2 regions of the Micromonospora sp. DT41 genome follow, and region 2 is predicted to be linked to the other one. Evidence: predicted binding sites of a transcription regulator. Region 2 holds the regulator's gene; the other holds the start of a gene.

Region 1 (8,212 bases), on a different contig from region 2:
CCTCGGCCGGCAGGTCGTCCAGGTCCGGCTCGTTGCGGGCCGGGATGATGACCTCGGTGAGGCCGGCCCGGTGCGCGGCGAGCAGTTTCTGCTTCACCCCGCCGATCGGCAGCACCCGCCCGGAGAGCGTCACCTCGCCTGTCATCCCGAACTCGGGGCGGACCGGCCGGCCGGTGACAAGCGACGCCAGGGCCGTCACCATTGTGATGCCGGCGCTCGGGCCGTCCTTGGGCACCGCGCCCGCCGGGAAGTGGACGTGGATCCGGCGTCCGGCCAGGACGTTCGGGTCGATGCCGAACCGCCGCCCGTTGGAGCGCAGGTACGACAGCGCGATGTGCGCCGACTCCTTCATCACGTCACCGAGCTGACCGGTAAGGGTCAGCCCCGGCTCGCCCTCCATGCTGGTCGCCTCGATGAAGAGCACGTCCCCACCCGCGCCGGTGACGGCGAGCCCGGTCGCCACGCCGGGCACAGCGGTGCGCTCTGCCGACTCCGGAGTGAACTTCGGCCGTCCCAGGTAGGTGGCGAGGTTGCCGGTGTCGACGCGTACCGGCGACGGGTCGGTCGCCAGCGTCACCGCCACCTTGCGCAGGATCTTGGCCAGGCCACGTTCGAGCTGCCGGACGCCTGCCTCCCGGGTGTACTCCCCCGCGACCAGTGCCAGCGCCTCGTCGGCGATCTGCACCTCGTCGGCGGTCAGACCGGCCCGTTCCCGCTGCCGGGGCAGCAGGTGGTCCCGGGCGATGGCGACCTTCTCGTCCTCGGTGTAGCCATCGAGCATGACCAGCTCCATCCGGTCCAGCAGCGGGCCGGGGATGGACTCCACCACGTTGGCGGTGGCCAGGAAGAGCACGTCGGACAGGTCGAGGTCGACCTCCAGGTAGTGATCGCGGAAGGTGTGGTTCTGCGCCGGGTCGAGCACCTCCAGCAGGGCGGCGGCCGGGTCACCGGCATAGCCTGCGGCCAGCTTGTCCACCTCGTCGAGGAGCACGACCGGGTTCATCGAACCGGCCTCGCGCAGGGCGCGGACGATCCGACCCGGCAGCGCGCCGACGTACGTGCGCCGGTGACCGCGGATCTCGGCCTCGTCGCGCACACCGCCGAGGGAGACCCGGACGAAGTTACGCCCGAGCGACCTGGCCACCGACTCGCCGAGGCTGGTCTTGCCGACACCGGGAGGACCGGCGAGGGCCAGCACCGCGCCGGAGCCGCGCCCGCCGACCACGCCGAGGTTGCGCTCGGCCCGGCGGTTGCGCACCGCGAGGTACTCCAGGATGCGGTCCTTCACGTCGGCCAGGCCGGCGTGGTCGGCGTCGAGCACCTCCCGGGCCGCGGCCAGGTCGGTGTTGTCCTGGGTACGCGTGCCCCACGGCATTTCGAGAACGGTGTCCAGCCAGGTACGGATCCAGCCGGCCTCCGGGGAGGCGTCACTGGACCGCTCCAGCTTGCCCACCTCGCGCAGAGCGGCCTCACGGACCTTCTCCGGCAGGTCGGCGCTCTCGACGCGGGACCGGTAGTCGGCCGAACCGTCGGGCTCGTCCTCGCCCAGTTCCTTGCGGATCGCGGCGAGCTGTTGGCGCAGCAGGAACTCCCGCTGCGACTTCTCCAGCCCTTCGCGGACGTCGCTGTTGATCTGCTCGGTGACCTCCTGCTCGGCCAGGTAGTCCTTCACCCAGCCGACGAGCAGTTCCAGCCGGGCGGTGACGTCCGGCGCGGCGAGCAGTTCGTTCTTCTGGTCCACTGTCAGCCAGGGCGCGTACCCGGCCGAGTCGGCCAGCTCGGAGAGGTCGGTCATCCGCTCCACCGCGTCGATGACCTGCCAGGCGCCCCGCTGCTGGAGCACTGAGGTCACCAGGGCGCGGTACTCGCGGGCGAGTTCCCGGGCCCGGCCGGCGGGTGCCGGCTCGTCGAGTTCGGCCGCCTCGACCCAGAGCGCCGCGCCGGGGCCCGGCACACCAGAGCCGATACGGGCCCGGGACAGGCCACGGATGACGGCGGCGGGCTCACCCTCGGGCAGCCGGCCGACCTTCTCGATGGTGGCGACCACGCCGACGGGGCCGTACTCGCCGTCGATGCGCGGGACGGCCAGCAGCTTGCGGTCGCCGGTCGCCCGCGCCGCGTCGATGGCGGCCTGGGTGGTCGGGTCGAGGGTCACCGGGATGACCATGCCGGGAAGGAGAACGGCGTCGGTCAGGGGAAGTACCGGAAGAGTTGCCATCGAACACCTGCTATCACGTTGACTTGAGCGTGTACCACTCAAGTAACAAAACGTTCCCCTTGTTCCATCATGTGACCCAGACCACTTCCAGCGGCACGGCCGGACGCGGGCTGACACCCGCCGTCGGGCCGCACGGGAACCCGGGCGACCCGACGGGACGGCATCAGGTGAGCTTGCTCTTGACCGTGTTCACCACCCGCCGACCACGCCCGGATTGGTGCCGTACAGCCGCGGGTCACCCGGGGCCAACGCCGGCTCCGGGGCGTTCGCGACCGGGTTGTCGTCGTACCGGAACTCGCCCTTGCCGTCCGGCGTGGGCCCGGACGCCCACCGCCCCTGCGCGGCGTCGGTGCCTGCGGAGAAGCCCAGGTAGGTGTAGCTGAACTCGTCGGAGAACTCGCCCGAATCCGGAAACGCCTCGGGCACCGGCATGTCCTCCAGGCCGTCCTCCTTCAACTGCTCGATGGCCGCCAGCCACATGTTCTGGTGCATCGTGTCGCGGGCCAGCAGGAAGCGCAGCATCTGCTTGACGCCCGGGTCGTCGGTCATGTTGAACAGGCGGGCGACCTGGAGTCGACCCTGGGCCTCGGCGGTCACGTTGAGCTGGAAGTCAGCCATCAGGTTGCCGCTGGCGGTGATGAACGCGCCGTTCCAGGGCACACCGTTGGAGTCGGCGGGCAACGCCCCGCCACCGCCGTGGATGAAGTGCGCCGGGTTCGACCCGGCGTAGGTCGCCGCGCCCCCGGGGTTGTCCGCGACGCCCTCCGACAGCGACAGCGGCGCGTTGTCAAGCAATCGGGTGATCATGGTGACGATCATCTCGACGTGACCGACCTCCTCGGTGCCGACGTCGAGCAGCAGATCCTTGTACTTGCCGGGCAGCCGGCAGTTCCACCCCTGGAAGAGGTACTGGTTGGCGACTGTCATCTCGCCCCACTTGCCGCCCAGGACCTCCTGGAGCCGGCGGGCGAAGGCGGCGTCCGGACCATCCGGCTTGGCCTCGAACTGTAGATCCTTGATGTGGCTGAACATCGATCCTCCTCAGTGCCGGGAATGCTGGCACCGATGCGGTTCCCCGACCGGTGACCCTGCCGGGCCAATCCGCGTCCCGACGGGGTCAGCGTGGCGGGGCGGCAGCCGGAAGCAGCACCTCCAGCGCCACGCCACGAGGGCGCAGCCGGAACACCCGCAGCGTTCCCCCGTCGACGGCCACCAGTTGCCGCACGATCCACAGGCCGAGCCCGGACATCCCGACCGCCGGCGCCGGGCGGCGCAGCGCCAGCAGCAGATCCTCACTCACCCGCCCCTGGTCGGTCACCACGATGCTCAGGCCGGAGCCGCGCAGCGCCGCGTAGATCCCGACGTGCCCCCCGGTCGGCCCGTGTCGCAGCGCGTTCTCCACGAGGTTCACCAACACCTGCCGCGTTCGACCGGCCGGCACCGGGCAGGTGGCCGCCCGGCGCGTGGCCCGGGCCCGCCGCCGCGACGGTGGCACCAGCGCGGCCGCCTCGCGCAGGATGCCGACCAGGGGCACTGTGGTGTCCGCCTGGGCTGTCGGCGTCAGCGCGCCGGTGCCCGCGGTCGCGTCCCGCAGCAGGCTCTGGAGGTGCAGTGCCTGGTCGCGGGCCAACTCGGTGATCGCCTGACGGTCGGCGTCGGTGAGCGCCCGACGCTCGTCGGCCAGCGCCCGGGTCAACGACGTCAACGTGCTGACCGGCGTACGGAACTCGTGGCAGAGCACCCGCAGCAGCAGATCCGAGTGGCCCGGTGTCGCGTCGACCGGTCCGGGCGCGGGCCGGCGCAACTCTCGCAGCAGGCCCCGCAAGCCGTGCCGTGCGTGCATCCACCCGACTCCCCTCTTTTGGTGCATACCCGCATGATTGGTACCCGCTGGGGAACGGCGCAGACATGCCGGACGCACCCACCCTCAGACTCGCCGTCGTGGACGACCACTCCCTCTTCGTCCGTGGCCTTGAGCTGCTGCTCCCGGCGACGACCGACGGCCGCGCCGAGGTGATCGCGTCGACCGGTGACGCCGCCGGTGCCGCCGCCCTGGTCCGCTGCTGCCGCCCCGACCTGGCGCTCGTCGACCTGCACATGCCGCCGCCCGGCGGCATCCGGGCGATCGCCGCGATCCGCCGGACCACCCCCCGGGTACGGGTGGTCGCGATGTCCGGTTCCACCGACCCCGCGCCCGCGCTGGAGGCGCTGCGGGCCGGCGCCGAGGGGTTCCTGCCGAAGACCAGCGAGCCGGAGGAACTACTGCCCCCGCTGCTGGCCATCCTCGACGGATGGGCGGTGCTACCGGCCGAACTGCTGCGCACGCTGCTGCGCCCCAACCGGCCCGCGCCCGTCGACCTGGACAGCGAGGAATGCCGACTGCTGCGGGCGATCGCCGCCGGCCGCAACACCCTCGACGTCGCCGAGGAACTGCACGTGTCGGAGCGGACGGTGAAACGGATGACCGCCGCGCTGCTGCGTAAGCTGCGGGTGTCCAACCGCGCGGAGGCCGCTGCCGTCGCCGGTCAGAGCGGTCTCCTCACCGAATGACATTGCGCCAGCGCCGCTGATTCAGCAGCTGTTCCCGGTTTTGCTCGTCACCCAATCGCGACCCGCCGAAATGAATGGGACGCATATTGTTGCGGTTTCCCCGGATGATAGGTCAGACTTTGGGCACATCCCGCCACACACAGGGAGTAATTGGCAATGGCGAGAAAAGTAATCACGGTGCTGACGGACGACCTCGACGGCGGGAAGGCCGACCGGACCGTCGAGTTCAGCCTCGACGGCGCGGCCTACACGATCGACGTCTCGGACGAGAATGCCGGCGTGCTGCGCAAGGCTCTGGATCCGTACATCAATGCCGGCCGGCGCATCGGTCGGGGCCCGGCGGAGAGCACGCGGACCGTTCGGCGCCCTGGACGGCCCAGCGGCGCGGGAATGGACCGGGAGCAGAACCGGGCCATCCGGGAATGGGCCGTCAAGAACGGCTACAAGATTTCCGAGCGGGGTCGGATCCCGGTCGAGGTCGTCGAGGCGTACAAGAACCGCTGATCGGGCGACACAACGACGGGGTCCCGCCGGCAACGGCGTGACCCCGTCAGTTTGTGTGCGGCCGGCCACCCGGGGCTACCACCCCGGGTGGCCGGCCGCCGCCGGTCCACTCCGAATCAGTTGACCTCGATACGCACCGCGTCGAACGCCGGGGTCTGGTTGGCCCGCTCCATCATCGGCAGACGGTGCGACCCGTCGCCGGCCCAGACGGAGCACTGCGCCGTACCCGATTCCGGCAGGCCAGGGACCTGGATGGTCACCTCGTCGGGCTGTGCACCGCCGCGACCGTCCTCGGTGGCGACGAAGAACGCCGGCACCTCCTGCGGCTCGGGCGGCGCGGTCAGGCTGTCCAGCATCCGGCAGGCGGTGTGGAAGTGACCCCGCACCAGGCCCTGGGCGTTGAGCAGCGAACTCTCCACGTAGTACCCGCCCTGACCGGCCGCGAGGAAGCGGTCCCGGACCAGGTTGCGGGTGCTGATCCGCAGGGTGAAGGTCTGGTTGCGGTCGACCTGCTGCGGGAACTGGGTGATCAGCAGCGACGGGTTGTTGGCGGCGGCGCCGACCTCACCGAACGCGGTGCTCACGCAGCGGTTGCCGTTCTGGAAGCCGTCGTGCGCCTGCAACTGGCTCTCGTCGCAGTTGTTGGCCAGCACGCCGAGGCCGGCACCCGGGGCGTTACCGCCACCGTTGTTGCCGCCACCGTTGTTCCCGCCGCCATTGTTGCCGCCACCGTTGTTGCCACCGCCATTGTTGCCGCCACCGGTGTTCCCACCGCCGGTGTTCCCACCGCCGTTGTTTCCGCCACCGTTGTTCCCACCGCCGGTGTTCCCACCGCCGGTGTTCCCACCGCCGGTGTTGCCGCCCGTGTTGCCGGTCGGCTGCACCTGGCAATCGGCGAGCTGCGCCAGACCCTGCGGGCGCGGCCCCACCCGGTCGATGGCGAGCGTGATCCGGTCCAACACCGCCTTCCGCTTGGCGGCCAACGGCTGCAGGATCGCGTTGCGGATGAACGTCTCGCCCTTGTTGCCCTCGGCGGCCAGCCGGCGGTCGGCATCCGCGATCTGGGTCTGCAACTGCGCCAGATTGCGGTCGACCTCTGCGCGCGCCCGGTCCGGCACCTGCGGCAGCCGCGCCGCCACATCCGGGCAGGCGATTGCCGAACCGGTGCCGACAGTGCCGTCCTTACCGTCCTCGCATTCCGCGACCGACTGCTGACCGTCACCCCAGTGATTGCGTACCCACCGGCCGTTCTGCCAGGTTCGGCTTGTCGAGTTGCCGCTCGGCGCGGTCGATCCGGGGCTCGGCTCCACGCATTGTCCGGCGGCCGGCCGGGGCTTGTTCGTCCGCCGGTCCTGGGCCGACGAAATCTGGGTGACGGCGACTACTCCGCCGAAGACCACGAGCGTGCCGACAACGGCCAGCAGACGCTTGCTCCGCGCGATGCCGGATGGCCGGCGCGCCCGAGTGGACCTGCGCATCGAATTGCTCTCCTTCTCGATCCGGTAGTGGATTCCTGCCCTCGGCGGACCGACGGATGTGAGATGGCACGCCACGGCGGCGACCACCGCGACCTACCCGGTAACGTGTCGATGGCCGACGATGCCCTTTCCGCACCGTCTCCCGCGTCCGGTCGACGCGGATGGGGAGATCCTCTTCATTCGCGCAGGAGTACGGGACCGCGTCCGGGAAGGTTCAACCCGGCGCACAAAAAATTGCTCCGACCCGGCACTGACCGAAGGCGCAGCAGGTCAGAGGGGAAACGGCCGATCAGTCGACGCAGAGATGGTCGAACGCGAAACCGCCGACCAACTCGTGGCGGCGCCGGCTCAACGCGACGATCTCCGCGGTGAGATCGGCCCGCGCCCGCAGTGCCGGGTCGTCCGGCTCCAGCCCTCGCAGCCGCACACCGACGGCGACCGCCGCGAGATCCTCGGCCAGCCGGGCCGCGTCGACTCCACAGGAGAACCTCTGCTCGGTCACCGAGACCCGCTCCACCAGACACACGTCCGGGCGGACCTGCACCCAGCTCCACCCCTGCGCCGGGCCGTCCGCCCAGCGCACGTGCAGCGCGCGCACGATCGGGTCGGCCAGCCGCCCCGCCACGTACGCGTCGACCGCCGCCGCGCGACTCAACGCGCCGAGGTCGTTGACCGGGCCGGTACGCCCGTCCGGGAGCCGCCCGAGGATGTCCCGGAAACCCACCGGGGCCGGCTCGTCCTCGGCACCGCCCATCCCGGCGTCTGACGCGTAGGCGCGCGCGTCGATGACGTACTCGACCAGGCGCCGGCCGGAGTCGACGGCCCGCAGCGTCGGCGAGCCGACCCGCAGCACGGGCAGCCCGACGGCCGCGCTGACGGCGTCCTTCAGTCGCTCGGCGCGCTGCTCGGCCGAACCGGGAAGCGCGACGGGGCCGATCTCCACCGCGACGACCGGCCGGCCGGAGTCGGCGGCGCAGACCACGAGGTCGAAGGCCGCCCGGCTGGCCGAACTCCACTGGCTGCCGGTGACGCCCGGCGGACGCCCCGGGACCAGCTCACTGAGCCGGCAGTCGGCGTACACCCGGTGACCGGCGCGGGTGAACAGCGCGTCGCGCCCACCGTCGGCGGACAGGGGCCGCAGCCAGCCGCGCTCGTCGCTGCTCGTCATCTGCCATCCCCCGGTCGCTCGAACCGGGCCGAGTCTAGGTGGTCGATCATGGCGAGCCGAGGCACCGTGTGATGCAGATCACATCTCGCTGACGTTCCAGGGATGGCCTCCCTGTGTATCCAGCGGGATCGCCGGTACCGCCGGTCGGGAGGTGACATGTCGCGTCAGCAGTTCGGCTTCCTCGCCGGCTTCCTCGGGGTGGCGGTCTGGGCGCTCGCCGGCGTCGAGGTGACCGTCGGCGCCGTGCTGGCCGGCCTGCTCGGCTGGCTCGTGGTCCGGGTGCTCGACGGCGAC
Region 2 (8,212 bases):
ACCTGGTCAAGACGTTCCGCGGCGAGCACGGCATCGACCTGAGCCAGGACAAGATGGCGCTCCAGCGGCTCCGTGAGGCCGCCGAGAAGGCCAAGATCGAGCTGTCCGCCGCCACCACCACCAACATCAACCTGCCGTACATCACCGCTGGCGCGGCCGGCCCGCTGCACCTCGACGTGACGCTCAGCCGGGCCGAGTTCCAGCGGATGACGCAGGACCTGCTGGACCGCTGCAAGGGCCCGTTCGAGCAGGCCGTGAAGGACGCCGGGATCAAGATCTCCGACGTCGAGCACGTGATCCTGGTCGGCGGTTCCACCCGGATGCCGGCCGTCACCGACCTGGTCAAGCAGCTCACCGGTCGCGACCCCAACAAGGGCGTCAACCCGGACGAGGTCGTCGCCGTCGGCGCCGCCCTCCAGGCTGGCGTGCTCAAGGGCGAGGTCAAGGACGTCCTGCTGCTCGACGTGACCCCGCTGAGCCTGGGCATCGAGACCAAGGGCGGCATCTTCACCAAGCTGATCGAGCGCAACACCACGATCCCGACCAAGCGCTCCGAGGTCTTCACCACGGCGGACGACAACCAGCCGTCGGTGCTCATCCAGGTGTTCCAGGGTGAGCGGGAGATCGCGTCCTACAACAAGAAGCTCGGCACCTTCGAGCTCACCGGCCTTCCGCCGGCGCCGCGCGGCGTGCCGCAGATCGAGGTCGCCTTCGACATCGACGCCAACGGCATCGTCAACGTGCACGCCAAGGACCTGGGCACCGGCAAGGAACAGAAGATGACGATCACCGGCGGCTCCTCGCTGCCGAAGGACGACATCGAGCGGATGCGCCGGGACGCCGAGGAGCACGCGGAGGAGGACAAGCGCCGCCGCGACGACGCCGAGACCCGCAACGTGGCCGAGGCGCTCCAGTGGCAGACCGAGAAGTTCCTCGCCGAGAGCGGCGACAAGCTGCCCAGCGAGAACCGGGAGCAGCTCAACGAGGCGCTCGGCGAGCTGCGTGGTGCCCTCGGCGGTCAGGACATCGAGAAGATCAAGTCGGCGCACGAGCGGCTGGCGCAGGTCTCCCAGCAGGCCGGCTCGCTGCTCTACGCGTCTCAGTCCGAGCAGGGCCAGCAGCCCGGCGGCGAGGCCGGCCCGGGTGCGGCAGGCCCCGGTGCGGCCGGTGCGACCGGTCCGCAGGCGGGTGCTGCCGGCGGTCCCGACGACGTCGTCGACGCGGAGATCGTGGACGAGGACGGCAAGAAGTGACGATCGGCCTCCGGGACGTATCCACGGCGAAGGGATGAGGTAGCCGCATGACGCAGAAGTCACGAGCCGCCGACCCGGACGACGCCGGGTCGACGCCGGGTGGCTCCGCGCCCACGGAGCCAGCCACCGGCGACGAGGAGCGGGTGGTCATCCGCAACAACCGCAAGCTCACCGACACGACGGAGCCGGAGGGCACCGCCACCGACGCGGGGAGCGACGTCTCGGCCGAGGGCCTCGTCGAGGATGCCGAGGTAGTGGTCGACGAGATCGAGATCGAGGCGACCTCTGTGGACGGGTCGACGCCGTCCGGTCCGCCGGTGGTGGACGCCCCGGCGCAGCCCGTCGACGGCGGCGGCACCGGGACGTCACTCGGTGCCGAGCTTGAGGCGCTCCGGGCCGAGTTGGAGGAGCGGACCAGGGACGTGCAGCGGGTGTCGGCGGAGTACGCCAACTACCGCAAGCGGGTCGACCGGGACCGCAGCCTGGTGCAGGAGCAGGCGACCGGCTCGGTGCTGGCCGCGCTGCTGCCGATCCTTGACGACCTGGACCGGGCCAGGGAACACGGCGACCTGGTCGGGCCGTTCGGATCGGTGGCGGAACAGCTCACCGCCGCGCTTGGCAAGTTCGGCCTGGCCGCCTTCGGCGAGCAGGGCGACCCGTTCGACCCGACCCGGCACGAGGCGGTCGCGCACCAGACCTCGGCCGACGTCAGCGAGCCGACCTGCGTGCAGGTCATGCGCCGCGGCTACCAGCTCGGTGAGCGGCTGCTGCGCCCCGCGCTGGTCGCGGTCGCGGATCCGGAATAGTGCGAGACAGTGACCGGGCCGTCCCGTCCCCCGCGCAGCGGTGGGCGGGGCGGCCGGGCCACGACGGTCGAAAGGAGGTGGACCGGTGAGTTCGAAGGACTGGCTCGAGAAGGACTTCTACGCCGTGCTCGGCGTGGACAAGGCCGCCTCCGCTGATGACATCAAGAAGACGTACCGCAAGCTGGCCCGGGAATCGCATCCGGATCACAACCCGGGCGACCCGAAGGCCGAGGAGCGGTTCAAGGCCGTGTCCGAGGCGTACAACGTGTTGTCGGACGCCGGCCGTCGCCGGGAGTACGACGAGATGCGTTCGCTGTTCGGCTCGGGCGCGTTCCGGCGCAACGCCCGCGGCTCCGGCCAGCCGGGCGGCATGCCGTTCGACGTGTCCGACCTGTTCAACGGCGGCGCGGGCGGTGGCGGTGACCGTCGCTTCGGCGGCGCCGGTTTCCAGGACCTGTTCAGCTCGATCTTCTCCGGCGGGCAGGCCGGCGGGCAGGCAACTGCGCGTGGTCCGGCCCGGGGCCGGGACGTGGAGGCCGAGGTGGCGCTGGACTTCGGCGACGCGGTCCGCGGGGTGACCCTGCCGCTGACGCTGCGTGCTCCGGGCGTCTGCGACACCTGCCACGGCAACGGTGCCAAGCCCGGCACCCAGCCGCGCACCTGCCCGGTGTGCCACGGCGCCGGGGTGACGACCCGGGACCAGGGGTCGTTCAGCTTCTCCGAGCCGTGCCGCAACTGTCAGGGTGTCGGCACGGTCGTGGAGGAGAAGTGCCCGGAGTGCCACGGCAGCGGCGGTGTCACAAAGACCCGCACGCTCAACGTGCGCTTCCCGGCCGGAGTGGCAGACGGCCAGCGGATCCGGCTTGCCGGGCGCGGCGAGCCAGGTGAGCGCGGCGGGCCGGCCGGCGACCTTTTCGTGCACGTCAAGGTTCGACCGGACGAGCTGTTCGGGCGTACCGGAGACGACCTGACACTGACCGTGCCGGTCACCTTCGCGGAGGCCGTGCTCGGCACGGACCTGCGGGTGCCCACGCTCGACGGTGCGGTAACCCTGCGGGTTCCGCCGGGCACGCCCAGCGGGCGGGTGCTGCGGGCCCGGGGCAAGGGTGTGGTCCGCCGCGACGGGCAGGCCGGCGACCTGCTTGTCACGCTGGAGGTGGTGGTGCCGGCCCGACTGTCTGACGAGGCGCGCACGGCACTTGAGGCGTTCGCCGAGCAGAGTCCGGCGGCGGCGCGGGAACATCTCGACGCCCGGGTGCGTCGGGTCAGTTAGTCCGGTGGGGTGGACGCGGAGGTGAGCGGGATGTCGGGCGAGTTCCTCGGTTCGGGTGACCCGGCCTACGAGGCCAAGGTGCTCATGATCTCGGTCGCGGCACGGATGGCGGGGATGCACCCACAAACCCTGCGCCAGTACGACCGGCTGGGGCTGGTGCAGCCGGGCCGGGCCGCTGGCGGCGGACGCCGGTACAGCGTTCGGGACGTGGTGCTGCTGCGCGAGGTGCAACGGCTCAGTCAGGACGACGGGATCAACCTGGCCGGCGTCAAGCGGATCATCGGGCTGGAACGGCTGCTGGAGCAGGCGCAGCAGCGGGTGGCCCGGCTGGAGGCGGAGTTGGACGCCGCGTACCGCCGGGTGGCCGAGCTGGAGTCGCTGGCCCGCTTCCCGGGCCGCGACCTGGTGCCGACCAACCGCACGTCCACGGCGCTTGTGGTGTGGCGTCCCCGCCGCACGCCGGATCGCTGACCCGCAGCTCACTTTCGTCGTTCCTGGCCCCCGGCCCGTGTCGGTTTTCCGGCGCGGGCCGGACCGTTTCCGTTAGCCTGTCAATACGGGTCCTACCGCCTTAATTCGGGCCTATCGGCGCGATGAGGGGGAACGATGGCGGGGCCGGCGAAGAACTTGGCGGAGCAGACGGAGGAGCGGCTGGAACGGTTGGCCGACACCGTCCGCGAGAAGTTCGACAAGGTGACCGAGGGAAGCTTCCGGGACCGGATCGTCGAAGGGCGGTTCGCCGACCACGGTGACCGCGCCGACGAGGCCGACCGCGGTGATCGCGCCGACCACGGTGGCCGTGCTGACCAGGGCGACAGCGCTCGGCCAGAATCCGGTCGGAAGCAGGACTGACCGGTAACGATGTGCGGGCCGGGACCCACGGGGGGTCCCGGCCCGTCGCTCATCGTCGCCTCGGCAGCCGGGTGCGTGTCAGCCGAGGCGGCGGTTCTCGCGAACCAGGCCGCCTTCGCACCAGTCCCGGTAGACGAACAGGTCCGGTCGGGCGAGGAGTACCCGGCCGTTGTGCGCCCAGATCCTCATCAGCTCGTCGCCGTCGCGTTCGGCCTGCTCGACCAGCTTGCGGAAGCGCCGCTTGGGGTGGGCGCGGAATTTCGTCCGGATGCCGTCGGCGGCGTAGATGTAGAGGCAGTGCAGCGCGAAGCGTCGAGCCGGGCAGGTCGGGTCCATGGCCAGGTCGAAGAGCGTCAGCACCAGCCGGTCGCCGGAGACGAGGAGATCCCAGTCGGGTGGCATGGAAGTAAGCGGCACCGAATCGGGCTGGAATGCCCAGGCTCGCAACTCCGCCGGAGTCGGATCGACGGGGTTGGCAAAGCCGTGGAACGTCGACTCCTGCACGCTCACCGGCCAACCTTCCGCTCTCGCCCGCGCTGGCACTGGCCTGCGGACCGTGGCTGCTGGGGCGAAACGGTAACCTGCCCGCCGGTTGCTGCGGTAGTACCCGCAGGGGCGCAATTCGGCAACCGTTGGCTGTGCTTGTGTGAACGGACGAGCCGCTGACCATCGCCGCCGCTGTCGTGCTGGTCAACGGCACGACAGCGGCGGCGGCGAGGTCAGTCGGGGATGGGTATCGGCGCGCTTCGTTGGATCAGCGCGCGGGCGCGTAGCCACCGTTTGAACCACTGGAAGTCCGGCAGCCGGGCCAGCATCGGACCGGTCACCACGGTGATCAGGACGTAGGCCGTGGCCAGCGCGGCCAGCCGCGGCTCGACGCTGCCGGCCGCCACCGCCAGTCCGGCGATGACGATGGAGAACTCCCCACGGGGTACGAGTGCCAGGCCGGCCCGCCAGCGACCGGGCTCGCCGATGCCGACCCGGCGGGCAGCGAGGTACCCGGTGAGCGTCTTCGTCGCCATGGTGATCACGGCCAGCGCGAGCGCCGGCAGCAGCACCGGCGGGATGTCCCGTGGGTCGGTGACCAGGCCGAAGAAGACGAAGAACACCGCCGCGAACAGGTCCCGCAGCGGGGAGAGCATCTCGGTGGCGTGGTGCGCCACCGGCCCGGAGAGCGCGATGCCGACCAGGAACGCGCCGACCGCCGCCGACACCTGGAGTTTCGCGGCGACTCCCGCGATCAGCAGGGTCAGGCCGAGGACGCCGAGCAGCAGAGCCTCCGGATCCCTCGCCGACAGTGCGGCCGAGATCAGGTGGCCGTACCGGATGGCGACGACCAGCACCAGCAGGACGGTGCCCACCGCGACGGCGAGGGCGATGCCGCCGCCGATCAGGCCGGTGCCGGCGAGGACGGCGGTGACCAGCGGCAGGTAGAGCGCCATCGCCAGGTCCTCGATGACGAGCACCGAGAGGATCACCGGGGTTTCCCGGTTACCGAGCCGGCCCAGGTCGCCGAGGACCTTGGCGATCACGCCGGAGGAGGAGACCCAGGTGATGCCGCCGAGCACCAGGGCGGCGACCCAGTCCCAGCCGAGCAGCAGGGCGAAGGCCGCGCCGGGCAACGCGTTGAGTACGCCGTCGATGAGGCCGGCCGGAGCAGCCGAGCGGAGGTTGCCGACCAGTTCGTTCGCCGAGTATTCCAGCCCGAGCATGACCAGCAGCAGGATGACGCCGATCTCGGCGCCGACCGCGAAGAACTCCTCGCTGGCGTCCAGCGGTAGCAACCCGCCGTGGCCGAAGGCGAGCCCGGCGAGCAGGTAGAGCGGGATGGGTGACAGGCCTACCCTGCGGCTGAGCCGCCCGAGGATCCCGAGGAGGAGAAGTAGCGCGCCGACTTCGACGAGAAGAGTTGTGGAATCGTGCATCCGCCTCAGCCGTCCGGGTCACTGTCGGCGAGGATGGCGGACACGCCGTCGAGCCCCTTGCGGGTCCCGACAACGACCACCACGTCGCCGGCTGCGAAGCGGAAGGTGGGAAGCGGTGAGACGTTGACTTCGCCGTCGCGCAGCACCGCCACTATGGAGGCGCTGGTGCGGGTGCGTGCCTTCGTGTCACCGAGCATCCGGTTGACGTACCGCGAGCCGGCCGGGATGGCGATCTGCTCGGTGAGCAGACCGGCGGCCTGCTCGCGCAGCCCGGACAGTTGGCCGAGCATCAGCGACGCGCCGAGGATGTCGGCCAACGCCTCCGCCTCGTCGTCGGTGAGCGGGATGTCTGACTGGCAGGAATCGGGGTCGTCCGGGTCGTAGAGGACAAGATCGCGGCGGCCGTTCCGGTGGGAAACGACTCCCAGGCGGCGTCCAGACTCCGTCACCAGATCATGACGTACGCCGATGCCCGGCAGGGCGGTTTGCTCGACACGTACTCGCACCGGGCAAGGCTACAGCTTCCGGGGCGGGCGGCAGATCCGGAGATGAGTGGCCCTCGGCAATCGACGGCCCTGACTGGCGGTGGCGTCCCCGCGAGTGATGGGTGTCACAGCGGTAAGGTTGAGTGGAATACGCTCAACTCTGGTTGTGTCCAAACCAATGGACAACGCCGATCCGGGGGAGCCCATGAACGCCGAACGCCTCACCACCAAGAGCCGCGAGACCATCACCGGCGCCGTCGCACTCGCGAACCAGCGCGGCCACGCCACCGTCGAGCCCTGGCACCTGCTGCTGTCGCTGCTCGACACCGACGGTTCGACAGCCACCGGCCTGCTGCGCGCCGTCGGGGCCGACCCCGCCGAGTTGCGTCGGGCGGCCCAGCGCGCTGTGGACGGCCTGCCGGCCGCCCGCGGCTCCAGCATCGCCGAGCCCACACTGGCCCGGGAGTTCGTGAACGCCATCGGTGCCGCCGAGCAGATCGCCCGCCCGCTGGGTGACGAGTACACCTCCACCGAGCACCTGCTCGCCGGCCTCGCCCGGGTCGGCGGCGCGGTGGCCAGCGCGCTGAAGTCGGCGGGCGTCACCGAGGAGACCCTTGTCGCCGCGTTCCCGACCGTTCGGGGCGGCGACCGGCGGGTCACCACCGCCGACCCCGAGCAGACCTACCAGGCCCTCGCCAAGTACGGCGTCGACCTGACCGCCAGCGCACGGGACGGCAAGATCGACCCGGTCATCGGCCGCGACTCGGAGATCCGCCGGGTCATCCAGGTGCTCTCCCGGCGTACCAAGAACAACCCGGTGCTGATCGGTGAGCCCGGTGTCGGCAAGACCGCGATCGTCGAGGGCCTGGCCCAGCGGATCGTGGCCGGCGACGTCCCCGAGTCGCTGCGCGACAAGAAGTTGGTATCGCTGGATCTCGGCGCAATGGTCGCCGGCGCCCAGTACCGCGGCCAGTTCGAGGAGCGGCTCAAGTCCGTCCTGGAGGAGATCAAGAACTCCAACGGGCAGGTCATCACGTTCCTCGACGAGCTGCACACGGTCGTCGGCGCCGGCAAGGGCGAGGGCTCGATGGACGCCGGCAACATGCTCAAGCCCATGCTGGCCCGCGGCGAGTTGCGGATGGTCGGTGCGACAACGCTTGACGAGTACCGCGAGCACATCGAGAAGGACCCGGCGTTGGAGCGCCGCTTCCAGCCGGTGCTGGTCGGCGAGCCGACGATCGAGGACACCATCGGCATCCTGCGTGGCCTCAAGGAGCGCTACGAGGTGCACCACGGCGTCCGGATCACCGATGCCGCGCTGGTCGCCGCCGCGTCGCTGTCCGACAGGTACATCACCGACCGGTTCCTGCCGGACAAAGCGATCGACCTTGTCGACGAGTCGGCGTCCCGGCTCCGCATGGAGATCGACTCCCGGCCGGTCGAGGTGGACGAGATCGAGCGGGCGGTCCGCCGGCTGGAGATCGAGGAGATGGCACTGGCCAAGGAGCCGGACGCCGCTTCCGCCGAGCGGCTGGCGCGGCTGCGTCAGGAGTTGGCCGACAAGCGTGAGCAGCTCACAGTGCTCTCCGAGCGCTGGCAGACCGAGAAGAGTCACATC

What was found. The regulator HspR, encoded in region 2, represses chaperone genes until heat shock. The targets are predictions, from matches to a motif close to TTGAGTNNNNNNNACTCAA.
Region 1: the regulator HspR is predicted to act here: its motif matches at 2,242-2,260, upstream of lon (endopeptidase La).

What each region holds. Positions count from the first base shown of each region.
Region 1 is NZ_JBNCKU010000010.1:53,654-61,865, forward strand. It holds gene lon (endopeptidase La) at 1-2,218, opposite strand, end outside; gene ACLQ23_RS19620 (manganese catalase family protein) at 2,408-3,250, opposite strand; gene ACLQ23_RS19625 (sensor histidine kinase) at 3,336-4,061, opposite strand; gene ACLQ23_RS19630 (response regulator transcription factor) at 4,160-4,768, shown strand; gene ACLQ23_RS19635 (histone-like nucleoid-structuring protein Lsr2) at 4,925-5,272, shown strand; gene ACLQ23_RS19640 (hypothetical protein) at 5,389-6,750, opposite strand; gene ACLQ23_RS19645 (hypothetical protein) at 7,040-7,918, opposite strand; gene ACLQ23_RS19650 (hypothetical protein) at 8,075-8,212, shown strand, end outside.
Region 2 is NZ_JBNCKU010000005.1:368,508-376,719, forward strand. It holds gene dnaK (molecular chaperone DnaK) at 1-1,253, shown strand, start outside; gene grpE (nucleotide exchange factor GrpE) at 1,301-2,059, shown strand; gene dnaJ (molecular chaperone DnaJ) at 2,145-3,332, shown strand; gene ACLQ23_RS12540 (heat shock protein transcriptional repressor HspR) at 3,363-3,803, shown strand; gene ACLQ23_RS12545 (hypothetical protein) at 3,939-4,184, shown strand; gene ACLQ23_RS12550 (hypothetical protein) at 4,263-4,694, opposite strand; gene ACLQ23_RS12555 (cation:proton antiporter) at 4,904-6,109, opposite strand; gene ACLQ23_RS12560 (cation:proton antiporter regulatory subunit) at 6,115-6,615, opposite strand; gene clpB (ATP-dependent chaperone ClpB) at 6,800-8,212, shown strand, end outside.